Regions from separate parts of the Paenibacillus sp. ALJ109b genome, predicted to be linked through region 2. Evidence: predicted binding sites of a transcription regulator. Region 2 holds the regulator's gene; each other region holds the start of a gene.

The links. Region 2 encodes NrdR, which represses ribonucleotide reductase genes. Its sites were predicted from a motif close to AACACNATATATNGTGTT; they were not measured.
Region 1: G3352_RS17025 (anaerobic ribonucleoside triphosphate reductase) is a predicted target of NrdR. The motif match lies at 3,987-4,004, and genes of this name have one in related genera.
Region 3: nrdI (class Ib ribonucleoside-diphosphate reductase assembly flavoprotein NrdI) is a predicted target of NrdR. The motif match lies at 4,979-4,996, and genes of this name have one in related genera.

Annotation. Positions count from the first base shown of each region.
Region 1 covers NZ_JAAIFP010000015.1:227,862-238,391, forward strand. Annotated here, with positions in the region: gene G3352_RS17010 (cellulase family glycosylhydrolase) at 1-680, opposite strand, end outside; gene G3352_RS17015 (LacI family DNA-binding transcriptional regulator) at 983-1,996, shown strand; gene G3352_RS17020 (hybrid sensor histidine kinase/response regulator) at 2,046-3,686, opposite strand; gene G3352_RS17025 (anaerobic ribonucleoside triphosphate reductase) at 4,062-6,023, shown strand; gene nrdG (anaerobic ribonucleoside-triphosphate reductase activating protein) at 6,020-6,526, shown strand; cobalamin riboswitch at 6,785-6,982, shown strand; gene metE (5-methyltetrahydropteroyltriglutamate--homocysteine S-methyltransferase) at 7,203-9,542, shown strand; gene G3352_RS17040 (glycoside hydrolase family 3 C-terminal domain-containing protein) at 9,645-10,530, opposite strand, start outside.
Region 2 covers NZ_JAAIFP010000002.1:21,672-32,201, forward strand. Annotated here, with positions in the region: gene polA (DNA polymerase I) at 1-2,504, shown strand, start outside; gene mutM (DNA-formamidopyrimidine glycosylase) at 2,621-3,451, shown strand; gene G3352_RS02065 (manganese efflux pump) at 3,606-4,382, shown strand; gene coaE (dephospho-CoA kinase) at 4,392-4,988, shown strand; gene G3352_RS02075 (lytic transglycosylase domain-containing protein) at 4,985-5,548, shown strand; gene G3352_RS02080 (alpha/beta-type small acid-soluble spore protein) at 5,656-5,877, opposite strand; gene nrdR (transcriptional regulator NrdR) at 5,993-6,460, shown strand; tRNA gene G3352_RS02090 (tRNA-Ala) at 6,647-6,719, shown strand; gene G3352_RS02095 (AAA domain-containing protein) at 6,937-9,681, shown strand; gene G3352_RS02100 (helix-turn-helix domain-containing protein) at 10,054-10,530, shown strand, end outside.
Region 3 covers NZ_JAAIFP010000014.1:43,320-53,849, reverse strand. Annotated here, with positions in the region: gene G3352_RS16065 (ABC transporter permease) at 1-200, opposite strand, end outside; gene G3352_RS16060 (nitrous oxide reductase accessory protein NosL) at 227-802, opposite strand; gene G3352_RS16055 (right-handed parallel beta-helix repeat-containing protein) at 799-2,157, opposite strand; gene G3352_RS16050 (response regulator) at 2,347-3,000, opposite strand; gene G3352_RS16045 (sensor histidine kinase) at 2,997-3,842, opposite strand; gene G3352_RS16040 (response regulator transcription factor) at 3,871-4,599, opposite strand; gene nrdI (class Ib ribonucleoside-diphosphate reductase assembly flavoprotein NrdI) at 5,037-5,396, shown strand; gene nrdE (class 1b ribonucleoside-diphosphate reductase subunit alpha) at 5,383-7,467, shown strand; gene nrdF (class 1b ribonucleoside-diphosphate reductase subunit beta) at 7,510-8,472, shown strand; gene G3352_RS16020 (hypothetical protein) at 8,561-9,604, opposite strand; gene G3352_RS16015 (ABC transporter permease) at 9,670-10,383, opposite strand; gene G3352_RS16010 (ABC transporter permease) at 10,486-10,530, opposite strand, start outside.

The DNA.
Region 1 (10,530 bases), on a different contig from region 2:
ACAAGAGGTTCATTGAGCAAGTCGTACGCAGCAACGGTTGGATTGCCTTTGTAACGTGTTGCCATCCGTTCCCAGATCTGAATAGTCCAGTTCTGGTATGTAGAATTGGTCCACAGTTGGTTGGAATTCTCCTGACCGCAGGAATGCCATGGACAAGCTGCTCCCGGTGCACCGTGCAGATCGAGAATGACATACAGGTTCCGTTTGCCCGCTTCATCAATCAGCCAATCCAGTTTGCGGAACGTAACCGAATCAGGCTTCATGACACCGCTGGTGTTCATAAAATCCTCCCAATAGATCGGCACACGCACAACGTTCATGCCCCAGTACTTGATGTTATCCAGATCACCAGCCTGAATCCAGGTGTCCTGATATCCATTGATCAGACTCTGTGCACCCGATTCCCCAAAACGATTCGTCAACGTGCGACGCAGCGTGTACTCATCTACTGCTCCAGAGGGCGTCATCCATTCTTCCTGCAGCAGCCAGCCACCCAAATTTGTTCCACGCAGATTCACCACATTGCCTGTACCCGAATTATTGCGGACAACCGTCCCGTTAGCCTTCAGGAAATCCCCTGATCCAAAAGCCGCACTTGCCTTCGGTGAACCTACGGCCGAAGCCAGCAGGCCCAGCAGCAGACAGCTGCACAACAGCATGATAGTGCTCTTCTTCAACATGTTGACGCCTCCCTTAAATGGTCATATCTTGAGGTATGACTGAACCAGGATGCAGCACTCACGACGGGTAACGATAATGCTATATAAACAGCGGGTATACGGGGGTACGATCCATGGATGTCCGCTATTTATCACAAGTGAAGGGGTGGTGAAATCGATTACATTTTATCGAATATTAAACCCTTTATCTCTCCACTATCCCCAATTATTGTTTCAAACGGTTATAACTTGTAATCGTTTTCAATTGGAATTATAATGAATTTGAATTAATTGTCAATCACTTATTTGGAGTTGTGAAGAATATGGATGTCAAAATCATTGATGTAGCTGCCATTGCAGGTGTGTCCCCGGCAACTGTATCGCGGGTCATTAATCAGCACAGCAAAGTAAGCACCAAGACCAAAGATAAGGTGATGCGCGCCATCGAGCAACTGGGATATCACCCCAACGCAGCAGCCAAGAATCTTCGTTCACAGCGAACGATGACGATTGGCGTCATCGTTCCGGATATTAACAACTCCTATTATGCCGAAATTATTAAAGGCATTGAGAACATCGCCTACGCCCGCCATTACAAGGTCATTATATGTGATGCTCATAACCTGAAAGAGCGAGAAGTCGATTATCTCAATTTGCTGCTGGATCGGACCATTGACGGTGTCATCATTATCACGCCCATGCTGGCGGATGAGGAATTATTCCACCTTGCAGATAAGGGGTATCGCATTGGCATCGTTGGCAAATACATTGAACATGATCAGATCCCGTGCATATATACAGACAACGTGAAATTTTCCCAGGAAGTTGTTCAGCATCTCGTTGAGGCCGGACATCGGAATATCGTTTTCTTAAACGGTTATCCTGAAGCAATCGACAGCTATGAAAGGCTAGAAGGCTACTTGAAGGCCCTGCGCAATCATCAGATTCCGTTCCGTCCCGAACTGATCGAGAATGGGAACTTCAATGAGGAAGGTGGGTACGAGGCCATCAAAAGATTGTTTAACAAAGGCCTGTCCTTCTCCGCTGTATATGCGGCAAATGATGAGATGGCGCTAGGTGTATACAAAGCATGTACGGAATACGGAATACGCATTCCCGAGCAATTGGCTATCGTAGGTGTAGATAACAATCGAATCAGCAAATACATCCATCCTACGCTAAGTTCGGTGAACCAACCCAAGTATACGATGGGGGCCATTCTTATGGAGAAGATGATTGATACGATGAATACGAATGAATTTCAGGATAAACGTGTATTTAAAGTCGACTCGGAGCTGCTTGTTCGAGGTTCCTCTTCCTTTAAAATAACAATATAAAGCGCACCCGTGACAGGTGCGCCTAGTTTAATTTTATTTTCTCATGTTCTTAATGCACAATGATGCTTAACGCATTCAACAAATCAGCCTGCTTCACCGGCTTGGTCAGGACCGCATCGAAGACTTCTGCTTCATGCGGATCGATATGCATGCCATACGGAATCAGCACTATGACCGGGGAATCTGTAACCAGGCGCTTCAACTTGTGTACAAAATCCACAGCACCGCCCTCCAGCAATCCCATATCCACAACGGCCACATCCGGCTTAAAGCCCTCCTGAATCCAGTCGTACGCTTCGGTCGTAACCGAGGTCATATGCACATCCATCTCCCATCTGCGCATCAGGGAAGAGGCCCCTTGCAGAATGTCAGGGTCCTTGGCAAGCAGCACCTTTTTGCCCTTAAGTCGATGCTGAATATTGGCAAGCTGAGGCAGTTCCCAATGTCTGCGGAGCGGCAGGCAGATCTCGAATTCTGTCTCCTTGTCTCCCATGCCATGCACCTGAATACGGCCGTTCATAAGGATGGCGAGGTTTTGGCTGACCGCCAGTCCGAGATTGGTTCCAACCAGCTTCTGTGTACTTATATTTCCGTCCAGATTGTTAATTGATCTAAGCTTATTGTCCGAAGACAACATGCGTCCGGTGTATTTCACTTGGAGTTGAAGGATACCCTCATCCTCTGCATCTCCACCATCTACGGTTGCTGTAATCAATACCGAACCTGTCCGTGTTGAATCTAGAGCATACTGAATGACATGGGCCAATAGTTGCCCGATCTTGATTTCATCCCCGACAAAAACCTGGGACACATTCAGATCAAGGTTCAATCCCAGCTCAATGTTCTTGCTCAGCGCCAGTCCCGCATAGAGATAAACGGTATTTTCAATCGTCGCTACCAGATCAAATGGATCATCATGTACGACCGTTTTGCCTGCATCATTGACGTTATTAAAACTCATCATGTTATTCAACAGGGAAAGCAGAATATTACCGCTGGTTTCAATCATATTCACATATTCTGTCTGCTCGTCCGACATATCCGGTGTACGCATCAGGTCGGTTAATCCCAGAATGCCGTTCAGGGGATTACGAATCTCGTGGCTCATCAGCGACAGCATCTGCGTCTTGGTCATCGCCTCAGACTCCGCACGTTCCTTCTCTGCCTGCAATTGCTCTTGTAATTGCTCCGAATCATTCAGCTTCTGTTCCTGAACTTGAAGCGTATCTTCCAGATCCACCACATACCCGAGAAAAACGGCCATGGCCTGCAGTGTTTTCATATCCGTTTCACTGATCACATAATCAGGATCATCCATCAGACAGATCGTACCGAACGTTTCCCCGGACCTCCGCATAATGGGAATCCCTACAAAGAAACGATTTCCCAGTCCGCTTGTTACGTCCATTGATTTCGTAAGAGGATGTTCACATGTATCCGTGATGATCAGACTGCTGCCCTTATCTCTTAATACCAGGCTGCAATATGAAGCTTCAAATGGAAGTTCACTACCTTTGGCGATCAACTCTTCCTCGCGGTTAAAAGCCTCGATAATAACATTGGTCACGCCATCATTCGTGGCAACGAAGATGGTGTTCACCTTTAAGATTCCGCTTAATACGTCAACAATATGGGACGCGGCTTCCTGTATATTTTCATAGAAGCCCCTTGTAATGCTTACCGTTCCCATGACTCACCCCTCTTGTCTTAGCTGCATTTCAAACCCGTATTCCACAGTATGATTCAATCGATTAACGAGGGTTCAATATTCCGAAACAGCTGTCACAAACTATTCATATATGAAGTTTTCTATCCTTTTTTTTCAAGCATCGTCAACTGAACTTGCACGGTAAATAGAAATTATACGCTTACCCTGAAGCTTTGAAAACCTCTATCATTCAGGGCTATAAATCATGACAGTCGACCAGCTTCTCCCATGTGATCATTATCACACCTAAATAACAATATATAGTTTATAAATGGATAAAGAAACTCTACATGTAGTGTTCAGTGAATGAACATTATCCCTATACAATTTCAATTTCATTATTTAGGAGGAACTGATATGAACATGCTTGAGTATGCCTCTCCACCGGCATCCGATCAGCTATCTGACCTGGGAAGACGAATTATTGGTGCTGAAGACGCCGATACGCTGAGGGAGAATGCCAATCTGAACGGAGACTCATTCAGCGGCAAGATGAGCAGGCTCGGTTCGGAGACCGCCAAGTGGCATGCTCTGCGTCATGTGCTGCCTAAGGAGCTCGCTCTAGCTGTGGAGAACGGGGATCTGTATGTACACGATCTGGATCAGTATGCCCTTGGAACGACCAACTGTATCTTTATTCCGTTCGACCGGCTGCTGGCCTCCGGATTCAATACCGGCAACGGTTCGGTTCGTACACCACAGACGATCATGTCTGCCATGGCACTGGTGGCTATTATTTTTCAATCCCAGCAGAACAGCCAGTACGGCGGTGTATCCGCCAATAAAATCGACTGGGATCTCGCACCTTATGTGAAGCGTTCGTTTCGTAAGCATTACCGGAAGGGACAACGGCTGTTCGAGGAGATTGCCTCAATTGAGGATGAGCAACTGCATCTGGATAGCGATGAAGCAAAGGAGAAGTGTCCTCGAGCCTTTGCCTTTGCCTATGAAGAAACGGAACTGGAGACCGAACAGGCTGCCGAATCCCTGATCCATAATCTGAACACCATGAGCAGTCGTGCTGGGGGACAAATTCCGTTCACTTCGCTGAACTACGGACTATGCATTTCAGCCGAAGGTCGACTCGTGTCCCGGTCGTTGCTGGAAGCGACCATTCGGGGACTGGGTAACGGAGAAACTCCCGTGTTTCCACAACATATTTTCCAGTGCAAGCAAGGAATTAACCAATCTGAGGGAGATCCGAATTATGATTTATTCCGACTTGCTGTGACCTGTTCCTCACGGCGCATGTATCCGAACTTTGTCAATGTGGATGCTTCCTTCAACCTGCCCTATTATCAACCGGAAGATCCCGATACGATCATTGCGACGATGGGATGCCGGACACGCACACTTGCTGATCGCTTCGGACGCAATCGTCAGAGCGGTAAAGGGAATCTGTCCTTTAACACCATCAATCTGGTCAAGCTCGGCATTCGATATGGGATCTGCCAGGGAGCAAGAGCCATCGCTGACCGGGCTGGCTTCTATACGGCGCTGGAATCGGTCATGCACAATGCTACGGATGGTCTGCTGCACCGGTATCGAATTCAGATGAACCAGCCTGCCAAAGCATCGGACTTCATGATGCGGGAAGGAGTATGGGAAGGCGGTGAACAATTGGCTCCAAATGAACCGGTGGCCGATCTGTTGAAACATGGTACGTTATCCCTTGGTTTTATCGGACTTGCTGAATGTATGACCGCTCTATATGGCCGTCACCATGGACAAGACCTCCATGTACATCGAGAAGCCTTGAATATCATTCGTACGATGAGAGAATTCTGTGACCGGATGAGTGAGCAGCACAACCTGAATATCACCTTGTTCGCTACGCCCGCTGAGGGCCTATCCGGCAAATTCACCAAGATCGATCGTGAGCGATACGGCAGCATCTCAGGGGTCAACGACAGGGAATACTACACCAATTCATTTCACATTCCGGTCTATCATACGCTTCCTGCCTATCGCAAGATTGAACTGGAAGCCCCCTTCCACTCACTATGTAATGCCGGAGCGATCTCATATGTCGAACTCGACGGGAATGTAAGGGCCAATACCGCCGCTTTCCAACGAATCGTTCAATACGCGCTGGCCCAGGACATTGGGTATTTCTCCATTAATCACCCGATTGACCGTTGTCCGTCCTGTGGCTATGAGGGCGTTATTGGAGATGTATGTCCCGGATGTGAGGCTCATGAAGACCATGTACATTTCCAGCGACTGCGCCGGGTTACGGGATATCTGACCGGTGACTATAAAGTGCGCTTCAATGGGGCGAAGCAGGCCGAAGTGAGAGACCGGGTGAAACACCGGTGAATCTGTATGGTTACATCCCGGAATCAGTGAACGAGGGGCCTGGCCTGCGTGCCGTGTTGTTCATCAGCGGATGCCGCCACGCTTGTCCGGGCTGTTTCAGCCCCGGCTCATGGAGCTTCCGTGCAGGCGAACCATTTACGGAGAAGGGTCAGCAGCAGATTTTGCATGAAGTGACCTCACACCCCTTGCTGGAAGGGGTAACGTTATGCGGAGGTGATCCTTTTTTCTCTGCAGCAGAATGCGCCTCCTGGGTTCGGCAGCTTCGGGCTGCTCGACCTGATCTGACTGTATGGGCATACACGGGGTTTGTATATGAGGAACTGATTACAGACCCGTCACGGGCGGAGTTATCCCGGCTATGCGACGTCATTATCGATGGGCCTTACATCGCAGCTGAGCGTGATGTGTCTCTTCCTTTTCGCGGCAGTCGTAATCAGCGCATCGTTAATGTGGGTGCAACAATGGCTGGCCAGACAATCGTTACCATGCAGTTAGATGCATAGTAACGATTTTTTATTTAGGGGAATCAAGCACATCTTGCGAGATAATTTGCTTCATTTTAAGGAGCCAAATCTACCAAGTAAATCAAGGATTAATAGAACAAAATTTTATTTCCGATCGGATTAGTAATATATGTTGCAAGCCCGTAGGTTATCGTCTATGATTGGTAGCATAAGAGCAAGTATACGACGATTGCATCATGATACAATCTATCATCTATGCTTGGTCGCCAATTTCATAGCCAGAGATGTGTACGCACATTTCTGCACACGGAAACAGGTGCCGACCGCGCTACATGCGTGGTCAGGCTTAAAAGGGAAGCACGGTGTAAGTCCGTCGCGGTCCCGCCACTGTATACGGGGAGTCTATGCATATAATCCACTGGTGCAACCACCGGGAAGGAATGCATATGGCCATGATCCGCAAGCCAGGAGACCTGCCTGTTTCGACAGCATCGCATGACCTACGGAAGATAGGGAGGTGTTAGAGCAGCCGCTACAACTACTTATAGCAGGTGTTCTTTCCCATTCTATCTTTGTGCACAGTCGTCATTCATGATGCCTGTTTCTCGGGGTATGGAATCGGAAGGAATGCCTTTTTTTGATGCCTTCAAAAGAAACACACCACAATAGCTTCAACTTGATGAGTTTACCTATTATAAATGAGGAGGAATTTTACATGTCGCAATCACAGCAACAAGTACTGACAGGCAACCTCGGTTATCCCCGCATCGGTGCGGGGCGCGAATGGAAAAAAGCACTGGAGTCCTTCTGGGCTGGCCGAATCGATGAATCCACGCTTTATCAGGAGCTGACCACGCTTCGGTTGCAGGATCTGAAGAAACAGCAGGCACAGCAGCTCGATCTGATTCCTGTGGGCGACTTCTCCTACTATGATCATATTCTTGACGTATCCGCGATGTTTGGCGTCGTTCCTGAGCGCTTTAACCATACAGGCGGACCGGTATCCGTATCTACTTATTACGCCATGGCCCGGGGTAATGATCAGGCAACGGCCTGTGAGATGACCAAGTGGCTGAACACCAACTATCACTACATCGTACCTGAGATTCATAATGATACTGCATTTGCATTGCTTGAAAATAAACCCCTTGCCGCCTATCGCGAAGCGAAGCAGGAGCTTGGGCTGGAAGGTAAACCGGTTGTCGTCGGCCCGTACTCATATGTACGGTTCGCCAAAGGCTATGACTCGGAACACTTTGCAGAGATCGTCACACGCCTCGTTCCCGTATACGCCCAGCTTCTGTCTGAGCTTCAAGCAGAAGGCGTACAGTGGGTACAGATCGACGAGCCTGCTCTAACGCTGGCTGTCTCTTTCGAAGATGAAGCCTTGCTGCAACAGGTGTATGCTGCCTTGGCACAAGCTGCACCGGAGTTGAAGCTGCTGCTTCAAACGTATTTCGAATCGGTGGAAGCTTATCCGGTCGTGACAGCTCTGCCTGTTGCCGGAATCGGCCTGGACCTGGTCCACGGCTATGAAGGCAACCTCGCCAGCCTGCGGGAGCATGGCTTCCCGCAGGATAAATGGTTGGGCGCCGGTGTCATCGACGGGCGCAACATCTGGCGCGCCGATCTCGCAGAGACGGCGAAGCTGCTGGAACAGGTGGCTGAATTCGCAGCCGAAGGCAAGTTGATCATTCAGCCTTCCTGCAGCCTGTTGCATGTACCGGTTACTGCCGCTCAGGAGAGCGCGCTTGATCCGGTACTGCGCAATGCCCTGGCCTTTGCCGACGAGAAGCTGGAGGAAATTGCGACGCTCGGCACGTTGTTGTCCGGCGGTGCGAAGCAGGCGGACCAAGCAGCGGCTTTGGCTGAAGCCAGCCGCCGCGCCCAGGCAAGCACCGAAGCGGTGCGCCTGCTGAGCGAGTCCGAATCACGGACACGCCTGAGTGGTGCGCCTGCAGGGGTGCACGCTGATGAGCAGCTGCTTCGTAACGCGTCATTCCAGGAGCGACGCGAATTGCAGCAGCAAAAATGGTCGCTCCCGCTGCTGCCAACAACAACTATTGGCAGCTTCCCGCAAACGGCTGATGTGCGCAAAGCACGTGCACTCTTCCGTAAAGGGGAGTGGAATGCGGAGCAATATGACGCTTATGTGCGTGAACAGATCCAGGAGTGGATTACCATCCAGGAGGAAATTGGTCTGGATGTGCTGGTACACGGTGAGTTCGAACGTACCGATATGGTCGAGTTTTTCGGTGAGAAGCTGACCGGATTTGCCTTCACAAAAAATGGCTGGGTACAGTCCTACGGCTCACGCTGCGTGAAGCCACCTGTAATCTACGGAGATGTGCTGTTCAATGAACCGATGACGGTGAAAGAAACGGCGTATGCCCAGACACTGACCAGCAAACCGGTGAAAGGCATGCTCACAGGTCCGGTAACGATCCTGAACTGGTCCTTTGTCCGCTCGGATATTCCACGCAGTGAAGTATCCTACCAGATTGCTCGCGCCATTCGGGACGAGGTTGAAGCGCTGGAGCAAGCAGGCATTGAGATGATTCAGGTCGATGAGCCAGCTCTGCGTGAAGGACTTCCACTCAAACGGAGCAAGTGGGATGAGTACCTGCAATGGGCCGTGGAATCCTTCCGTTTAGCTACTGCAACCGTAAAACCAACAACGCAGGTGCATACCCATATGTGCTACTGCGAGTTCGATGATATTATTGAAGCCATCAGCGACCTGGATGCAGATGTGATCTCGATCGAGACATCCCGTAGCCATGGGGAACTGGTAGGCAGCTTCGAGCAGAATACGTATGACAAAGGCATCGGACTCGGCGTATACGATATCCACAGTCCGCGTGTTCCAGGAAAGGACGAGATGTTGAATATGATTGAGCGTGCACTTCAAGTGCTGCCAGCAGATCTGTTCTGGGTGAACCCTGACTGCGGACTGAAAACACGTGGTAAAGCCGAAGTTGTAGATGCATTGAGCATCATGGTGGACGCTGCTCGTACAGCAAGAGAACGAGTAACCGCTGATTCCTCAATCTAAACGAAGCTTGTGATTGCAAATAAAAGCCTCCGAATTCCTTCGGAGGCTTTTTTCATTTACCATCATTCTATTTGTTTATCTTGATAGGTCTTTTTATCCGACTTAATGAATCTCGAAATGGCTGACACGTACTCCTGCGGACAACACAAGGTATACATCCTGTTGACCTGTTACGCCTTTCAGGTCCGCCTTAACCGTGGACCACTGCTGGGCCTCGCCTTGTGCCAGTTCCACGCGTCCTGCCAGTGTACCGTCAGGTGCGCCCAATCGAACTTCCAATACCGCATCTGCCTGCTCTGATGATACACGAGCTTCAAGCGCTGCTGCATTGCTGCCCAGATCTGCATCCTTGAAGGCAATCCATCCTTGTTCACCAACCACACGGACAGAAGTTCCGCCCTCTTTGCTCTCATCCAGATCCACACCGAAGTATGCATCGTAATTTTCGGCGCGAGTAGCCACACCCAGATTACGTGCAGGAATGGTCTCCCCTTGTACTGTCAGGTCAGCAACAAGCTGAACATCGGCAGAAGATTTGCCCACCATAATGGAATAGGTGCCGCTTTCGACCACATAACGATCACGGGTTACATCCCAGATCGCCAGTTCCTGAACTGGCAGTGTGAAGCTGACTTTTACTGTAGCTCCAGCTTCAATATGAAGACGACGGAAACCTTTTAACGTTTTGAGTGGACGTTTCACACGGGACTGCCCGGCACGCACATACAACTGCACAACCTCATCACTGGCGATCGTTCCTGTATTTGTCACATCCACATGCACAGTAATGATCTCTTCGACTCCAGCTTGGGCCGGGTTCAGCTCCAAATTACTGTATTTAAACGATGCATACGTTAATCCATGTCCGAATGGATACAGTACATCACCTTCAAAATACTGATACGTACGTCCGGATTGAATGATATCGTAGTCTCTGATATCAGTCAGCTGATCTGCGGATTGTACCCACGTCATATTCAGGCGGCCT
Region 2 (10,530 bases):
CACATGTGATGGTGGCATTTGATGCAGGCAAAGTTACGTTCCGGCACGAAGGTTACCAGGAATATAAAGGTGGTCGGGAGAAAACACCACCGGAGTTGTCCGAGCAATTTCCGCTGCTGAAAGAACTGCTTCAGGGCTTCGGGATTGCCCAGTTTGAGCTTGCAGGGTTTGAAGCGGATGACATTATCGGAACATTAACGAAACGTGCGGATGAAGCCGGAAGACAGGTTCTCGTTGTGTCTGGTGACAAAGATATGTTGCAGCTTGCCTCTGAACATGTGCATATCGGGCTTACGCGTAAAGGAGTAACCGAGATTGAGCTGTACGATCCTGCTCAGATCAAGGAACGTTATGGCCTGACCCCGTTGCAGATCATTGACCTCAAGGGTCTGATGGGCGATACGTCCGACAATATTCCGGGCATTCCTGGCGTCGGAGAGAAAACGGCTCTGAAACTGCTGCACCAGTTCGGTTCGGTTGAAGAAGTTCTTAACGGTACAGGTGAGCTAAAGGGCAAAATGAAAGAAAAGATTGAGGCTCACGCCGAAGATGCACGTATGAGCAAGCACCTTGCCACGATCCACCGTGAAGTTCCATTGGAACAAACATGGGAAGATATGCAGTTCGCTGGCTTAAAAGAGGAACTGGCAGGTCCGGCTTTGGCCAAGCTCGAATTTAAGTCTTTGCTTGAGCGCCTGTCATTCCGTGCAAGTGTAGTTTCTGAACGGGAAGCCGTTCCGGCTGCCGCAGTGGAATCCTCCATTGCAACAGAAGAAACGATTAGTGAACTATTCGGTTCACTCGAATCCATTGATGTGCTGCATGTGGAGACACATGGCGATAACCCGCATCAGGCGAAACTAATTGGACTTGCTGTTGGTTCAGCCGGAACCTATACATTCCTGTCTCCCGAATTGCTCCAGTCTGATGCAGCGGCACCAGTAAGAGAATGGCTTGGCAATGCTGATCAACCCAAGCGTGGTTATGATCTGCACCGTGTCGATCTCGCACTGCATGCGCATGGCATTGAGTTTGCTGGAGCGTCCTTTGATGTGCAGCTGGCTGCCTATTTGCTTGATCCAACCGAATCGAATCAGACAATTAGTGGCCTGACCACAAAGTATGGTCTGCCTTCCCTTGTGGAGGATGATACGGTTATGGGCAAAGGTGCAAAATACAGGGTGCCTGAGGCGGATATACTGGGCGATTTTCTGTGTCGCAAAGCGGCGGCAGTAGCAGCCATTATTCCACTCCAGGAGCAGGCACTGGAGAGTAATGAGATGAACGCACTTTTCCATGAACTGGAGATGCCGTTGTCACGTATTCTTGCAGATATGGAGAAACAGGGCATTAAGGCTAATACGGCAGATTTACAGGCTTTGGGTAGTGAGTTCGAAGAAAATATCACCAGGTTGATGGCGGAAATCTACAAGCTTTCCGGTACGGAATTCAATCTGAATTCACCGAAACAGCTGGGTGAGATTTTATTCGATAAACTCGGTCTGCCTGTGGTGAAGAAAACAAAAACAGGATACTCTACGGATGCCGAAGTATTAGAGAAACTGGCTCCATATAATGATGTGGTCAAACATATTCTGCAATATCGTCAACTTGCCAAGTTGCAGTCCACATATGTAGAAGGACTGCTCAAAGAGATTTCAGATAAGGATGGCAAGGTGCATACGTTTTACCGTCAGACGATCGCGGCTACTGGACGTCTGAGCAGCCAGTTTCCGAACTTGCAGAACATTCCGATTCGGATGGAGGAAGGTCGTAAAATCAGGAAGGTATTTGTTCCTTCCGAACCAGGATGGTCCATTTTGGCAGCAGACTATTCGCAGATTGAACTGCGCGTCCTTGCACATATTTCAGATGATGAGCGGCTGAAGGAAGCTTTTGTTCAGGACATGGATATCCATACGAAGACGGCCTCAGATGTGTTCGGTGTGAAGCCAGAAGAGGTGGATGGAGACATGCGTCGTTCTGCCAAGGCGGTTAACTTTGGAATTGTTTATGGCATCAGTGATTACGGCCTTTCGCAGAACCTGCACATCACGCGGAAAGAGGCAGCACAGTTTATCGATCAATACTTTGAAGTATTCCAGGGTGTTCGCCGATATATGGATGATATTGTGAAGGAAGCCCGTCAGGATGGTTATGTCAAAACGTTGCTGGAACGCCGTCGTTATCTGCCAGAAATCAATGCAAGCAACTTTAACCTGCGTTCCTTCGCGGAACGGACAGCGATGAATACACCGATTCAGGGAACTGCGGCAGATATCATCAAGCTTGCCATGGTACAGATGGATGAAGCGCTACGTGAACGCAAGCTGAAGAGCCGCATGCTGCTACAGGTGCACGATGAACTTGTATTCGAAGTGCCTGCGGATGAGCTGGAACTGATGAAAGGGCTGGTTCCTTCGGTGATGGAAAAAGCATTGGAGCTGTCAGTACCGCTAAAAGCAGAAGTCAGCTACGGAGAGAACTGGTACGAGGCTAAATAATAGATCCCAAGCGGGTTTTCCGTTATTTTACAAAATGATGTTCAACTGTTTTCGACACAAGAAGGGGTCCCGCTGAGCGCCATCTTCCGTTATAATATAGGGGAGGTGAGAACATCATGCCGGAATTACCGGAAGTCGAAACAGTCAGAAGAACATTGAATCAACTTATTGTTGGCAAGACCATTGACTCAGTTACCGTTAGCTTGCCGCGGATTATTCAGCGGCCGGACGACATAGATGCATTTGCAATGGAACTTAAGGGACATACCGTGATCGGTGTGGAGCGCAGGGGCAAGTTTTTGCGTATTTTGCTGGACGGGCTTGTGCTTGTCTCCCATCTGCGGATGGAAGGCAGGTACGGGGTGTACCAACAGCATGAGGAAGTGGAGAAGCATACCCATGTTATCTTTCACTTTACCGATGGTACAGAATTACGTTACAAGGATGTCCGTCAATTCGGTACAATGCATCTCTTTAATGCAGGTGAGGAACTGGTATCCAAACCTTTGTTAAAACTGGGGCTGGAGCCGCTTGATCCTGCGTTTACTGTAGCCGCATTCCGTGATGCTGTTGGTAAACGCACGACCAAAATCAAAGCCATCTTGTTAAATCAGGCATATGTTGTAGGCATCGGGAATATTTATGTGGACGAGGCATTGTTCCGCGCAGGCATTCATCCAGAGACCATTGCCAAGACATTGACCGAAGCCCAGTTAACCGTACTTCATGAAGCGATCGTGATTACGCTGCAGGATGCGGTGGATGCAGGTGGTTCCTCCATAAAGTCCTATGTCAATGGACAGGGCGAGATGGGAATGTTCCAGCATCAGTTGAAAATATATGGACGCAAGTCTGAACCCTGTGCAACGTGTGGTACATTAATCGAGAAGAGTGTAGTGGGCGGCAGAGGTACGCATTACTGTCCGAAGTGTCAACCGCTGCTCTAAATCGTTGATGGGTTTGCCAGCATGAACGAAATCGTCAAATTGTAGCACCCTTGGATTCCTCCCTCCATATACTGATATGGCAGAAATAAGCGGGCGTATACCCATACTGGCAGCCGCCAGTTGGAACGAGTTCCGCACAGGGGAGGAATCCGGGGTGCTGCATCATTTTATTTCATTACTGGCGCTTGCTTTGGCGCTTAGTTTAGATGGTTTTGGGGTCGGGATTACATATGGGCTGCGGAGGACTAAAATTCCGCTGTTATCCATTGTCGTCATTTCCATCTGTTCAGGTCTGGTTATTGCATTATCCATGCAAGTAGGTGTGCTTCTGTCTCATGTCGTATCTCCGGACGTGGCTTCAATTGTTGGAGCGGTTATTCTGATCGGTATTGGCGCATGGTCGTTGCTGCAACTCATTCGAAAACGTGACAAAGAACAGCTGGAAACGGACAATGGAGTGGGTGAGGGGACAGCAGCAGGAACAATCCGCAGTAGTACGCAAGCCTCCTCACCAGAAGCTCAGTCGAAGGGCAGAAATCAGGTGCTCGCGCTTGAACTTGAGCCATCTGCTTCTGGAGGATCTCTGGAACGAATGGTCTTTACACTTGAGCTGCGGAAGCTGGGTGTAGTTATACAAATTCTGCGTAGTCCCTCAAAGGCGGATATGGATAACTCGGGCAGTATATCCGTCCAAGAAGCGATGTGGCTTGGTATAGCCCTTTCTCTGGATGCTTTCGGTGCAGGATTAGGGGCAGCATTATTGGGATTCCCGACTTTGTGGACAGCATTAGTTATTGCGTTGTTTAGCGGGGCATTTCTGTCACTGGGAATGAAAGTTGGATTACGCTTTGCTGCTTTGCGGTGGATGCGAAGATTATCTGTATTACCTGCGCTTTTATTAATGTTTATGGGAATAATGAAGTTGTTGTGAGGTGAAATAATGAATATTGGCTTAACCGGCGGGATCGCGACAGGCAAAAGCAGCGTGTCCGCCTTTCTCGCCAGTAAGGGAGCGTTGCTCATTGATGCAGATGTTATTGCCCGGGAAGTAATGCTGCCCGGGCATCCCGTTTTGGCTGCGGCTGTTCAGCGGTTCGGACAAGCCATATTGAATGAGGACGGAACACTGGATCGGAAAAAGCTTGGCAGTATTGTGTTTCAGAATCCAGAGGAACGTAAGGCACTTGAGGCGATTACACATCCTGCGATCCGCAAGGAGATGCGCGAGCGCGCTGCTCTGTATGAGATCGAACATCCGGACAAGCTGGTCGTATCGGATATTCCGTTATTGTACGAGTCAGGGCTGGAGGAAGGCTTCGAAGAAGTGATGGTTGTTTACGTTCCGAGGTCAGTGCAGCGGGAACGACTGATGAGCCGGGATGGAATGACGGCGGAACAGGCAGATGCCCGTATAGACGTGCAGATGGATATTGAAGATAAGAAGCAGCGTGCTGACGTGGTTATCGATAACAGCGGCTTGTGGTCAGAGACGGAGCAGCAACTCATTTCATTTTTGCATCGTAAGGGCCTAATATGAGATTGCTGCGTAAGAAACGGGTATTGTTGTTAATGTTTGTGTCTTTTGTATTGGTGCTGTTCCTGAATACCAATTGGATGTCATGGTTCTATCCGATTCATTATAAGGAAGAGATTCGGGCCCAGTCTCAGAGTTATGAGGTTGATCCGTTTCTCATCGCTTCCATCATCAAGGTGGAGACCAATTTTAAGACAAGCAAGGAATCCAAGAGAGGTGCCATCGGTTTAATGCAACTGATGCCCGACACTGCTAACTGGATTATGGAGCAGGCTAAAATACCGGGCACCTCATTGGAAGAATTGAAGCACGAGCCTGAAAGGAATATCCAGCTGGGTACCTGGTATCTACGCAATCTGTCAGATCAATTTGACGGCAATGAAGCGGCTATGATTGCTGCTTACAATGCAGGTCCAGGTAAAGTGAACTCATGGCTAAGGGATGGCGTATGGGATGGTTCATTCGAGACGGTCAAAGATATTCCGTTTGGAGAAACCCGGCACTATGTACAACGCGTCATTTATTATTATAATCAGTATGTAAAGATCTATAATACGTTCTAAGTTAATACAATCTGGATTCATGGTCTAAAATAAGTAGAAGCACCGAGCAGGCCGGTTGTTCACCGGCCGCTCCATGCTCCTCTGTGTACCGTATTACGATGCAGATATTATTGGTATTGACCTGCCAATTGCTGTTCTGCAATTGTTACCAGACGCTTCGTGATGTATCCACCGATCGAACCGTTCTCGTAAGAAGTCATGTTACCTTGGTATCCGTCTTGTGGGATGCTGATTCCGAGTTCTTGAGCAACTTCATATTTCAGTTGTTCGAGAGCTGCGGAAGCTTTAGTTACCACCAGGTTGTTGGAGTTACCATTGCTTTGTGCCATTGCTGTTCACCTCCTCGCGGTTGGTAAAAGTATTATGTGTCGGCAATACGATTTTCATAACTAAATGCATGTAGGCAATTTCTGGTAAAAAGTAAAACATGGGAAGTGATCTGATTTGAAATGTCCTTATTGCGCCTATCTGGGCACAAAGGTGCTTGATTCAAGGCCGGCCAATGAATCGAAATCGATTCGTCGTCGTCGTGAGTGTGAGCAATGTAGCCGTCGATTTACAACTTTTGAAATGGTGGAAGAAACGCCGCTGATCGTCATCAAGAAAGACGGCAGTCGTGAGGAATTTAGCCGGGACAAGATTCTTCGTGGCCTGATTAGAGCTTGTGAGAAACGTCCGGTCTCTGTGGAGACACTGGAAATGATGGTATCTGAAGTAGAGAAGTCTCTGCGAAATACAGCCGATGCAGAAGTAGAGAGCCGTCAAATTGGCGAACTGCTGATGGAACAGCTGTTTCCAGTGGATGAAGTAGCCTATGTGCGCTTCGCTTCCGTGTACCGTCAATTCAAAGACATCAATATGTTCATGAAAGAACTGAAATCCCTATTGTCCAAAGAAGGCAACGAGGATTAGTGAAACGGGTAAAAGGGGAAGAGCATTCTGGGGTTACCATCTGTGTGTTCCAGTAAAAAGGTTGTTCTTCTCCAATCACTTTAGCTTCAAGGAAAAAGTTGTTGACAGCAAAAGCTGTATTTTATATGATATAGAAGTCGCCTGCGGAGCATTGCAGATTTGGACAACTTGTTATATTCATAATTTGGGGCCTTAGCTCAGCTGGGAGAGCGCATCGCTGGCAGCGATGAGGTCAGGGGTTCGATCCCCCTAGGCTCCATACCTAAAGAACCCGCTAAACACAAGGATTTCCGAGTGTTTGGCGGGTTTTTGCTGTACAGGATTTGTTTGATGTTTGGTTGACTTGTGGTAGAATACGTGCCATTCGAGTAAACTCTACTTAACTTGTATGAAGATGGTGAAGCGATGGGGAGTGGCTTTTCATTATCACTAGGGAAAAATACACTTTTTAAATTACAATACAGGAGAAAAACAAAATGAATGAACGAGAAATTTTGATTATTCTGGATCAGAATGATCAAACAAGAAATATTGCAGAGTTCTCAACTGAGGAAAATAGTGTGAAAATTAGATTCAATAAAGGTAGTAAAACATACAGCTACTCGTTGAATAAAATTATAGTGAAAGAACGTCCTATACACAGGATAGTCCAAAATCAAATTGTATTGAAGGATGGATTGCCGATACATAATGTTCAAGAAGTAGTGGTATTTGAAGAACTCACTAAGGTTTTTATGGAGAATGAACAATCAATGCTTGTTGACACTGCCGCCATAAGTTTTGCGGAAAACAAAGAAAGTTATCAACAATGGACGAGCCTACTCAATTATTGGAAAGAGATTGCACAACACACCAAAGCAGATCCTGGTCGGGAAGCATTTTTGAACAAGCAATTTTCTAAGTTGAATTTTATAAACAAGGAAAGCGTGCTTGCAACATATATGAGTGGTTCTTCCATCGATCAAATGAAAAATGAATCAGGCCGGGTAATCTATCCATTTCGGTTTAATTTAAGTCAGAAACAGGCGTTGGAGCAAGCTCTTGAAAATAATATTTGCATTATAGAAGGACCCCCGGGAACTGGGAAAACGCAAACGATTTTAAATATTTTGGCGAACTTAATCATACAGAATAAAACTGTAGCCGTAGTTTCTGGCAACAATGCAGCGGTACAAAATGTTAAGGAAAAATTACAAAAACACGGTTATGGTTTTGTAGTAGCATCAATGGGGAATTCCCAAAACAGAAAAAGCTTTTTTGGGAATCTACCTGAATATCAAGAAGTTATGGATTGGGAAATTGATGAAGCAGATGCAGTAGTTCAGGTAATTGGGGAAGTGACGCAGAAGTTGAATACTTTGTTGGACTTGGCGAATCAAAAAGCAATACTTGAGCAACAGATCGCAGCATATCGGCTGGAGCAAAAACATTTTAAGCATCATAACCGGAACCACCAATATGGAGAGATAGAACGATTATTTTATCGTAGTAACACGCCTGAAACAATAGTTTCCTTCTTAGTAGATGAGAGTTACATAGGAAATGGTCTTAGGGGAATAGCACAGAGAGCAAAATTAATTTTTAAATATGGTTTCACTGACTTTAAAAAGTTAAAAGAGGATCGTCTGGAATTGATTACACAAATGCAAACAAAATATTATGAAACTAAATTGCAACAATTAGAGAAACGTAAAAATGATATTCAGCATGTGCTACATATGGAATCTTTCGAGGATCTGTTAAAGCTTCACGAGACTAATTCTGCAATATTGTTCAAACATGAGTTGTACCAAAGATACAAAAATAAACAGAAATTTGTTGGTGATGAAAAAACGTATAAAAATAACTTTGATGAGTTCTTGGATCAGTTTCCTGTGATGCTCAGTACAACGCATTCGCTGCTTTCGTGTATTCCAGAGGGTTTTCTCTTTGATTATGTCATTATTGATGAATCATCTCAGGTGGATCTCCTTACAGGCGTACTTGCTTTATCTTGTTGTAAACATGCGATTATCGTTGGAGATACCAAGCAATTACCACAAATCATTGATCAGAGTATAGAGAGCAAACTCCAGCCACATCAAGTGAAAAAAAACTATAATTATTTTGAACACAGCTTACTTACATCCGTAGTTGAAATGTATGGTCAGAATTTACCACGATCTCTTTTGAAGGAACACTACAGATGTCATCCGAAGATCATCGGGTTTTGCAACTCTCAATATTATAACAATGAACTGATTCCTTTTACGCCTGAAGCGGATTCCGATATTCCGATAAGAGTTCATTACACAGTCAAGGGAAACCATTACAGAAGAGTTACGATCAAAGGTAGCGAGGGGAGTTTTAACCAAAGGGAAATTGAAGTAGTGAAAAAAGAGATCATCAAGGAGCTTCACCTGGATGGTTTATTCAGTGAAGATATAGGTTTTACTTCGCCTTACCGCTTACAGGTGGAAGAAGCTGAATTAGCTTTGCAGGACGGCATTGAAATCGATACTGTACATAAATACCAAGGGCGTGAGAAACCGATCATAATTATGTCTACAGTACTTGATCAGACACGTGACGGGCAGATTGGTAAGAAGTTTGTTGAAAACTCAGCTTTGGTCAATGTTGCTGTATCCAGAGCCCAAAACCAGTTTATATTAGTTACAGATTATGCGTTGTTTCGAAATTCCAGAAAAGATATAGGCAACTTAATTCGCTATATTGAATACAACTCTATGCACGAACACGTCACTCATAGTGAACTTATTTCCGTGTTTGATTTGTTATATTCAGAGTATTCAGAACGTTTGAATGATTTACAAAATCGATTGGTGATAAAATCTAAGTATAAGTCCGAAAATATCATGTGGCGTGTTTTATCGGATATCCTTAGTGAAGAGGTATACAAAGGAATTACCTTTTGCAGACAGGTATACCTCAAAGATGTATTCAAAAATACTGAACACATGACGGATGAACAAAAGAAGTACATAAGGAACAGAGCATCATTTGATTTTGTAATCTATGATGCTTTGAACAAGCAACCTTTTTTTGCGATTGAAGTTGACGGATTTGCCTATCACCGCAATAATCGCGATCAAATCAGACGAGATATGTTGAAAAATGATATATGTGAAAACTATCCGTTTCCTTTGGTAAGACTTAAAACTACCGGGTCTGATGAGATAACTAAAATACGAACGCAATTAAACCAAATGCTAATTCCCTAATCACGAGATAAATAAATGGAGAAAGGAGCCGCATCATGGGCTCAGTACGAACTTCAATTCTGCATGACACTGGAGCAGAAAGTGGTGAAGAGGGCAAATAAACCAAACTAAAACAACATTTTCTTGTTTTTGCATTGAATTAACCTATGCTAATTCTCCTTATGACCTCTCACATAGTTATGGCGACAATCGTAAAAACTATTTATAATTGAACGCTAGTATTCTGGAGGAAGCCACAATGTTAAAATAGTCATGCAGAGCCGTTTATCAGGCATCATCCCATCATCAGTAAGTGGACTGAGTGACCCCAGAACGGAACGATTATTTTAGTTTTCCGCTAACAGTCATAACAGTCACGGAGGAATAAGAATAATGAACAACTCGGAATGGGCAGAGTCCTATTTTCCAATATATACAGCAGACAGCATTCAATCATTATATAGTACGTCAACCATGCCAATACATAGAATCCATGAGGACTTGACCATTCTGTTGGCCGTTTCAAGTGGTAAGGGTACACTTCATCTCGACGACGATCATATTTACGAACTCACCGATGGCATGGTAATCCTTATTCCGGCGAAGAGTGATGTTGTTATACAGGGGAATCTGATGCACCCTCTTCATATATACACCCTCTCCATTAGCACACAAGAACAGAAGAGATCACTGCCCATGGAAGCCATGGGACGGTCCAGTGTGCTTGCGGCAGGAACGCTTATTGAGTTCTATGAACCAACGATTGCAACTCAGCTTGAGGAGCTCTATATGTATCGTTTACCTGGCAATGAAGTCAGGCATATGCGTAACCAGATTCTGTTTCATCAAGTACTGATGAGTCTGTTGGAG
Region 3 (10,530 bases), on a different contig from region 2:
AGGGTCATCAGCGGCAACAGATAAAGAATAAGATTTAACATGGAACCTGTCGTGCCAGAGTAGCCTGTTACAAAATTCTGAGAATTAATGATTAGCAAACTCAGACTAAATATGCAGAAAAGAATCAAAAATGAATATGACCAGGGGTTGCGAAATCCCATTTTCATTTCTCGTCGAACGACTTGTAACATATCTCCCATCATACATCACCATCTTCATTGGACATTTACTTATGGCCTGAATCTTCCGTTGATTCACTTTCCCCATGTGTTTCTTCATGCATGCCTTCACTCATTCCCTCTTCGGAATGCCCATGCTCACCCATCATATCCATCGACTCTGTGTTTTGTTTCCAGTCGTGGGAGGCGAGGTCTTCAGCGGTCATGATCGTTCCTACACCCTGCTCGGCAACAAATGCTTCGGCAGATGGTTTATCCTTGAAATTGAGGATCCCGTAAGCCATCGGTGTACGCAGTGAAGCGTCATATACATACGTGGCTTTGCTGTACTCAATCCATTCCTTGTCATTATAATCACGAACAAAATCCATCCCGATGTTATCTGTTCCGTTCTCTTCTTTCCACTGGTGCATACAACCAATGTCATCAAATTTATAATTTTTACCGTCTTTCGTGGTAAGCTGCGTGGCATAAGCATCATCTTTCACCTGCATTTTGCAAATGGCACAGATATCCACGTCTTCATTAATAGGCAATGCCTCGTATTTTTTTCCGCAAGCTGTTAATAACAGCACCCCAAAGAGAAGCACCATGATTGTTTTCCAATGTGTTTTCATTCTCATTTTCGTAATACCCCCATATTGATCATAATAAAAGTGGCCAGGCCCAGCAGAATGCATCCGATGATCCAAACCCCAGTTGACTCTTTGATCGCTTGTGTACCTGTCTTCGTTGTCAGTGATTCCGCTTCCATGTTCATTAACGGCGATCTGTCGCTTGTCCACTCTGCCTTGCCTTCCGTAAACAAGTTGCTCATAAAGATCATGCCTGGAGATTGAAAGAAAAGCTGATAGGCCGAATTCCGGTTGACCACTTGCTCATAAAAAGGATTAATCCCATAGGACAGTTCACTAATTCCATCATCGTTCAGGTCAAGACCTTGAAAGGAATCCCAGTAGTTTTCCTTCATCTCATTGTTCCGGCTGTCCATCGCTGAAGCTTCAATCACATTCGAAATAAATTGGTTTCTGGTAAACTGATTACCCTCCGCAAGCACAAGCTGAATTCCGATGAAATTCCGGAGCACCGCATTGCCGCGAATTTCATTTCCTGAGGATTCAGCAATGTTCATGCCAACACGATTACCTTCCACGACATTGTTATGAACCGAGGATTGCTGCACGTCATACAACAAAATCCCTTGTGAATGCACATTTTCGTTCTGTTTGCGAAAGGAATTTCCCGATACAACCGTATTCTTGACGCCCATGACCATGGCTCCGGTACTGTTGTTCACTCCCACATTGTCCACAACAGAAGAGCCATCGATATACATACAATGAATGCCATACCTGGTGTGTAACAGCGTGTTAGCCTTAACCGTAAGATTGCGACTGTTCTCCAGATAGATACCGTCCCGCATACCCATAATTTTGTTGTCTTCGATGTGGGTACGATGGGAATTGTACAGATCAATGCCATTCCCCTTTTGACCACTGGAAGCAGACTCCGGACCAGCCCATGAAATTTTATTGCTATGTATGAGCCCATCGACAGAACCCCGCAGCACGATTCCGAAACTTTGACTCTGAATATCCAGGCCAGTGATCTCTACTCGATCTCCTTCAACCTGAATCGCAGCAGTGGGTTCGTTTGTTAAGTGTTGAACCGTGAAACCCTGCAAAGTCACTCCATCTGAACGAATGGTGATCGTGGATTCAGCTTCCGTATTCAATACCATTACGGATGAGTCCCCCCGAATGGATATATTCTTGTCTATACTTACGGGACCAGAATAAATACCCGGCTCAAGCACAAGCACTTCTCCAGGTTTAGCAACATCAATGATTGGCTGGAGTGGAATAGCATCTTTGGTTTCAGGAGCAGCGTTTGCAGTTTCAAGCGGGTAAGATAGTGGGATCACCAGTATCCCTATAAGCAGCAACATGCTCAGGACAATCCGTTCGCGAAACATCATAACCTCCTTCATGAAACACACTGCTCATAGTGTACATAAAAACAATTTTTTACCATATAGCTCAAGCTAGCTATAGAGTTGGACCTTTTGTGTCCAATTTGTGAGTTCATTGTGGTGAAAAGCAGAGAAAGTGACATCCACTTATACATAAAAACAGAAAGAACGCTCCGATATAGTAAAAAAAGCTTATTACAGACGATTGTGGTCTGTAATAAGCCCTTGCTCTAATGCATAACGTGTCAGTTGAACACGATTTTGAACCTGTAGTTTTTGCAAAATGTTTTTCAAATGATTCTTGACCGTATACTCTGAAATTGTATAATTTACAGCGATTTCTTTGTTGGTCCACCCTGCAGCCACGCCATACAGAATATCCTTTTCCCTTGTCGTTAGTGGAACGTCAGGTTCTTTTTTCTCCGTGAGTGAGACATCCTTCAGGATTTGGTAAGCCACCTCGCGGCTCAATGGAGCCTCTTCTGTAACAATGGAATGAAGATATTCCAGCCACATGGACGGTTCCAGATTTTTGAGCAAGTAACCCTGAGCTCCCCGCTTCAACGCTTCCAGTAGGTGGAGTACATCATCCGAGACGGTAATCATAACAATTTTCACATAAGGAAACGCCAATTTGATCCGCTGTGTTGCTTCAAGACCGTTCATAATGGGCATTTGAATGTCCATGAGGATTAGATCGGGAAGCCACTGTTCTGTATAATCAACCGCTTGTTGACCGTCCGATACGACGCCAATCACTTCAAAGCCGGGATCCATGGATAAAATTTCACATATGGCTTCTCTCGCATGAGCGTGATCGTCTACAACAAGTACACGAGTATGGCTCATAACATCTCACCATCCTTTGAAAATTCGACAACAGTAAGCTGCTGCTCCCTTCGGAATTGCATGTTAAAGTTCAGTTCATTCATCCGCTCTCTCATGATTTTCAGTCCATATCGATCCTTTCGTTCAAAGGGATTCATCTCAAATCCTTTTCCATTATCTCGAATCGTGATATTCCAGCACTTTTTGTGCCCGTTTCCCTGAATCCATCCTTGTGAAGCAGATGCATGCTTTTGAATATTAAAAAGAGCTTCCCGAATACAAGCGAGCAGTTCTACTTTCTCTTTATCAGTAAATGCATCATCCGGGATGCTCCAATCCAGTTCGATTTGGACGGGGACATCTTTGGCAATTCTTCGAATTTGGCCAAGTAGTGTGACCGATTCGTTCATAGTGAAGGTATTGTCAACGTTAGGATCATAACGTAAATCGGCAATGGCCTGACGCACATAACGATTGACTTCATGAACCGTTTTCTTGATCGAATACACATCGTCCAGCTGTTGATCCTGCTTGGCTTGTTCCTCCAAACGCCCCACTTTCACCGATAACAAAAAAAGAGATTGGGCGATTCCATCATGAAGTTCCTTGGCCAGCTTTTCACGGGATTCAAGCGCGATTTTGGCAGCACGCTCATGCTCCAGTTCTTTTTGAATACGTTCCAGGATAAGAAACAGCCGAGTTAACAACGTTATACTCACAACATATACAATGACAGGCGTAAGCCAGTTGCCCAAATTCATTGATATATAGGGGAGCAGAAACTGATGTCGTACATATTCCCAGAGACCAACAGTTAAGGTGGGAATGAGCAAGATCATCCACTTGATTTGTTTATAAGACATATTCCCCTCCTGAACTGCAAGATAAGAATCAGTGAGGCAAACGAAGAATATAACCGAACCCCCATAGGGTTTGAATTAGATCTTCCCGATTCGGCACATGCTCGGATAGTTTGTCACGCAACCGTTTCACATGGGTATCTACGGTTCGATAATCCAGATCTTCCTCATGCTCGACTTTCCAAACAATTCTAAGCAAATCCTGCCTGGAGAATGCGATTTCCGCGTGTGTCGCCAGATGATAAAGCAAATCAAATTCTTTGGGAGTCATATGAATCTCCTCATGTTCTACTGTGACTCTTCGGGAAGTAGGATTGATTAAAATAGAGGAGATCAACACCTCGCTTGCTGAATGGTCTTTTGGCGTAGGTTTGATTAATCCGTTATAACGAGCCATCATGGTTTTGATGCGCAGCACAACTTCCCTCGGACTGAACGGTTTCATGACAAAGTCATCCGCCCCGGCTTTGAAAGCTTCAAGCCGATTCACCTCTTCTGACTTGGCTGTCAGAAACATGACGGGTATGCTTAAGTTGGTCCGTAGATATTGGCATATTTCAATCCCCTTAATATCGGGGAGAATCCAATCCAGTATGATCATGGCATACGAGTCATGATGAAGCTTGCTTAAGGCTTGCCAGCCCAGCGAAGCCTCCTCAACGATAAATTGTTCTTTCTCCAAATACATTCGAAGAAGTCCACGGACCCGTTTATCATCATCTACAATCAATATTCTATTTTGCTGCAGGGTCCCGTTCATGTCTTACCTCCAAATTTTTGCAATATTCGGGTCATTTTCTTAGTTTCTCATTGTAAAGCCTCAAGCCAGTGAGTGAACTTGATGTAATCAGCATACCTTCAACGTACTCAAAAGGCATGACTCCATAGAGCCATGCCTTTAATAATCTATCTCTGAATTGTAGACAATGTATGAACGATTATGTTCAGGCTTATTTCTTGCCGGTGACGGCTGTCAATCATAATTCTCTCATGCACCAAATATCGTGTATTCGAATATGGATATCTACTAAGCCACAAATTTTTTAAACCTAGTAATAGAGCCCATTCATCAGGTTTTTCACAAAATTGATACCAATATGCATTTGACAAAGCTATATATTGATATAAAATTAAGAAAACAATCTATATATAGTGTTTGTTTTTGATCACCTTTCATTTGTCAAGGAGGATATGATAGTGCTAATTGTGTATGATTCGATAACCGGGAATGTTAAGAGGTTTATTTCCAAGCTTCAACTGCCGGCTGTTCAGATTCAGAATCAAATGACGATTGATGAACCGTACGTACTTGTGACATATACAACAGGTTTTGGACAGATACCTGATAAGGTGTCTTCTTTTTTGCAAAAAAACTCTAAATACCTGATTGGCGTGGCCGCCAGCGGTAACCGCAACTGGGGTGAGCGTTTTGCCAAAAGTGCAGATTTGATCTCTGCATCTTATAACGTCCCGGTTATCAGTAAATTTGAATTATCAGGTTCCAAGAAAGACGTGGAGTATTTTGAACAGGAGGTGAGCCGCATTGCGACATATTGAATTAAATAACATGCTGCTAAAGCGTGACTCTGATGGCTTCTTCCAGTTACATAAGGATAAAGAGGCTGTAGAGGAGTTTATGAAAGAAATCAAAGATAAAAGTATGGCGTTTGCCAATATTGATGATCAAGTCAAATTCATGATTGATCATGATTATTACGAGGATTTCTATGCTTCCTATACAGCTGACCAAGTTAGAACCGTATTTGAAATTACGCGTAGCTATCAATATAACTTTCCTTCCTATATGGCAGCGTCCAAGTTCTATACTGATTATGCATTGAGAACTTATGACCGCAAAACATACCTTGAACAATATGCAGATCGTGTAGCAGCCGTAGCTCTTCACTTGGGTCAAGGACACTTTGATACGGCTTGTTTGCTGTCTCGTTCTATGATGGAGCAGCGCCTTCAACCCGCAACCCCTACTTTTCTAAATGCAGGAAAAAGTCGGCGCGGAGAACTGGTTTCTTGCTTCCTGCTTGAAATGGATGATTCACTGAACTCTATAAACTATGTACTAAACACTTGTATGCAGTTATCCAAAATCGGTGGTGGCGTTGCTGTCAATCTGTCGAAGTTGCGTGCTCGTGGTGAAGTCATTAAAGGTGTCGAAGGTGCCGCTAAAGGAATTACTCCTGTTCTCAAGCTGATGGAAGACGGCTTCACCTACGCCGATCAGATGGGTCAACGTAAAGGTTCCGGCGCAGCATACTATAATATTTTTGGTTGGGACGTCATGGAACTACTGGATAGCAAAAAGATTAATGCAGATGAGAAAATCCGGCTGAAAACTCTCTCTATCGGACTTATTGTTCCTAATCGTTTCTATAAGCTGGCTCAAGATAATGAGCCCCTGTACCTCTTCGCACCATATAGTGTCTATAAGGCGTATGGAACACATTTGGATGATATGGATCTGGACGTAATGTATGATACCTTGCTGGCTGACGACCGGGTGAAGAAGAAAAAATCGCTCAGCGCACGGGATATGCTGACCAAAATAGCGATGACTCAACTTGAATCCGGCTATCCCTACATCATTAATAAAACCAATGCCAATCAAGCACATGCTTTGAAAAACGTAGGACAAGTCAAAATGTCGAACCTCTGCACAGAGATCTTCCAGCTCCAGGAGACTTCTGAAATTACAGACTATGGTCAACCGGATATTATTCGCAAAGATATCAGCTGCAACCTGGCCTCCCTCAATATTGTTAATGTTATGGAGAGTGGCAAGATCAAGGAATCCGTTCATGAGGGCATGATTGCACTAACCTCCGTCAGCGACATGACGCATGTTGCCAATGCTCCTGGTGTGGCAAAAGCCAATTCCGAAATGCATTCCGTTGGCTTGGGTGCCATGAACCTGCACGGTTACTTAGCCAAAAACAGGATTGCTTATGAAAGCTCAGAGGCCAAAGATTTTGTACGTACCTTCTTTATGACCATGAATTATCATTCTCTGGAGAAAAGTATGGAGTTTGCAGAGCAAACGGGTCAACGGTTCTATGGATTTGAGCAATCGGATTATGCGACTGGCGTATATTTTGATCGTTATGTGACTACGGATTACCGTCCCACCACACCGAAAGTTCAAGAATTGTTTAACGGCATTGCTGTTCCGTCTCCCGAGGATTGGAACCAGCTTAAGTCTAAAGTGATGAAAAATGGTCTCTATCATGCCTATCGGATGGCTATTGCTCCAACGGCAAGCATCTCTTATATCCAAAACGCAACATCCAGTGTGATGCCGATCGTAGAACAGATTGAGACACGGACCTATGCCAATTCAACTACGTATTATCCAATGCCCTATTTGCAAAAGGATAACGTCTTCTATTACAAATCAGCGTATCAAATGGATCAATTCAAGGTGATTGATTTGATTGCGGAGATTCAGCCGCATGTGGACCAAGGCATCTCAACCATTCTGCATGTAAACAGTGATGTATCCACGCGAGAGTTGGCTCGCTGCTACCTGTATGCTGCTCATAAAGGGTTGAAATCTCTGTATTATACAAGAACTAACAAGCTGACGATGGAAGAATGCATTGCTTGTTCAATATAAATAATTTCCCTTTAGGGTATTACGATTGGAGTTTGATATACCATGCCGGCAATTCAAGCTGTGAACTGGAATCGAGCGGATGATGATTTCACACTGATGTTCTGGAATCAGAATATTATGCAATTTTGGACCGATGACGAGATTCCTTTATCCGATGATAAAATGACCTGGGGCATGCTCAGTGATATAGAAAAAGACGCTTATATGAAAGTCTTGGGAGGCTTAACCCTTCTGGATACAATCCAGGGCGGTGTAGGTATGCCGCAGATTATGGAACATGTGGATGGACTGCAACGCAAAGCCGTACTTAGTTTTATGGCAATGATGGAACAAATTCATGCGAAATCATACAGTAGTATTTTCACCACATTAGCATCAACCGAAGAAATTGACAGTGTTTTTAAATGGGTGGAAGAAAATCCATATCTGCAAACCAAAGCGACGATTATACGTCAGTATTACATGAATATTGAAACTTCAAAAGATCTGTATATGGCAATGGCTGCATCCGTTCTTTTGGAAAGTTATTTGTTTTACAGTGGATTTTTCTATCCACTCTATTTAGCCGGACAAGGCAAACTCACGTGCAGTGGTGAGATCATTGATCTGATTCTACGGGATGAAAGTATTCACGGTGTATATGTGGGGGTGTTGGCTCAGGAAATATACGCAAGCTTTGATGAAACGCAGCGGAACGATGTGTATCAATGTTTGGTTGATCTAGTACAGCTTCTTCATCAAAATGAGTTGCAATATACGGAGGAATTATATACACCTATTCATTTGACCGAAGAAGTGGAAACCTTCCTTCGTTATAACGCTAATAAGGCCATGATGAACCTCGGGTTTGAGCCATTATTTGATGACGAGGAAGTCAACCCGATTGTATTAAATGGAATCAGTACACATACCAAACAGCATGACTTTTTCTCTAAAAAAGGCAATGGGTATATTCGTACTCTGAATGTAGAACCTCTGACGGATGATGATTTCAAGTTTGAATAAGTCATAAAGAATCATAATAAGGCTAATGTGTAGCCTATGATTATAAATAAAGAAGGCTGTTCCTCCCAGGAGGAATAGCCTTCTTTATTTACTTTTCGAGCAACGAAATCATTCTTTGCAGCAGAACAGGCTCTTCCTTGCGGAATTCCTCCAATCGGAGCCTTACCTTCGCAAACACGGCTTTGTCTTCACGAATTTCATGACGGATGTATTGATCCCTCAGCTTCATTGCCCTGGTGGTTATATCCTGATAACCATTCACCAGTTTTTCGTCGTAAGGGATCATCCCCTCATCGACCAAGTAGGCAATCCGTTCCCGCATCATTTTTTTGTGCTCCCAGAGCACATGAAGATGCCTGACATCGTTACGGTCACCAAGCCGAGGATCATTGCTCTCTACCGCATCATAGTACATTTGCAGATAGTCGTAGACGTTAATTCCAAAAGCCTGTTCGTCGTCAGGGTTGTAATTAATGCGATTCAGATGGGTCTCTCCGTTCAGATAGTCATGCAGCTGGTCGAGTGCTACGATTTTATCGAAAGGATAAGGAGAATGCGGCTCGTATTTGTAAAAATAAGTGTGATGATCCGAGGTAAGTCCCTCTCTCAGCAGATGTCTCATGGAATGGACAGCATCCAAAAACTCTGTGTACGGAATCTGTACATTGCGGTAAACTCCCGTATGGTCAAACATGGAAGCATCAAAAATGCGTTTGTCCCCATCGAAACCGTACAGAAAAAGGTGATGAGGAAACGCTTCTTTTTGGTAGGCCGCAGCTGGCGATAATCTGGACTCGTCCAAAAATACGATGCAATAATAGCCGCTTCGAATCTGATCTTCAAAAAATGGGGGCCAGGCATCCAGTGCCAAATGCTCCAGAATCGTATAATTGACGGAGCATGTGAGCAGAAACGGATTATTGAAATTCAGTTCGTTGGGCTGGCCCCGGAAAAAATCGATATAAAACTGTCTTCCATCCTCCAGAAAGGTTTTCTTGCAGGACAACTGAATGAAATTGCTGTAATACCAAGGAATCGTTTCCTCATGTGCACTGGTAATCGAAAGCGTGTAAGCCCACCGCAAAAACCCCTTAAGCGGCGGATTCAACACGGGAAGCTGAACAGCATTCATCCTTTCTCCCCCTTCTGATTTCTGAGTCTTTGCCTGGATACTTACCTTACGTCCGAGCATCCGACTTAACTGCTTGCACTACTATATCCCTTCACAGCCTGTTTCCAGAGCACGCGTATAACTGTGAAAAGTAGAAGCGAACCGACCAGCGCCAGACCTGTATAGAGCCAGCTGAGCTGTCCCAGCAGGAACATCGGTCCGAAATTGGTAATCAGGAACAGCGGAATGACGAAGGTACCGATCCGCCGGACCCAAGTTGGGTATATGGCCATTGGAAAATTGTTGGCGTCCCAGGCGGAATGGGCGATCTCCGATGCAGAACCCGTCTGAACGAACCGAAATGACAGCAATGCAGGGATAATCATTAGACAATATGTGATGATAATGGAGACGAATAACAGCAGCATAAACCCGGTAAGCTGGAGAAACGTCAGAGGTATATCCATCGCATGCCAGCCAATGCCAATCATGACGAAACCAACCAACACATCAGGGATTGGCAGCGCCAGATCGACATAACGCAAAGAAGCCATAAATTGAAGAGAAACCGGTTTCGTTAACATTAGATCAAGTGAGCCGTCCTTAATATATTCCGGAATTTTCGTAAAATTGGTGAAAAACAGCCCAACATACATTCCTGTCACCACGGTGTGCATGCCTATAAATAGAAGCAGCCCTTCGGGCGGTATGCCGTCGACGTGAAGATCGGTGCGGAACACAACGAGTACATATAACAATTTGGCGAGCAGGTAGACGGATTCCACCAGCAGGCTCATCATGAAATTACCTCGAAATTCCATCTGAGCAATGAGACAATTTTTGATGAACATGCCGTACAAATGTGCGTATTTTCTCAGGACTCTAAACATATGGAATTTCCGCTACCCCCCAACCGCTGAATATTTCTTCATGGATATGCGCCACGT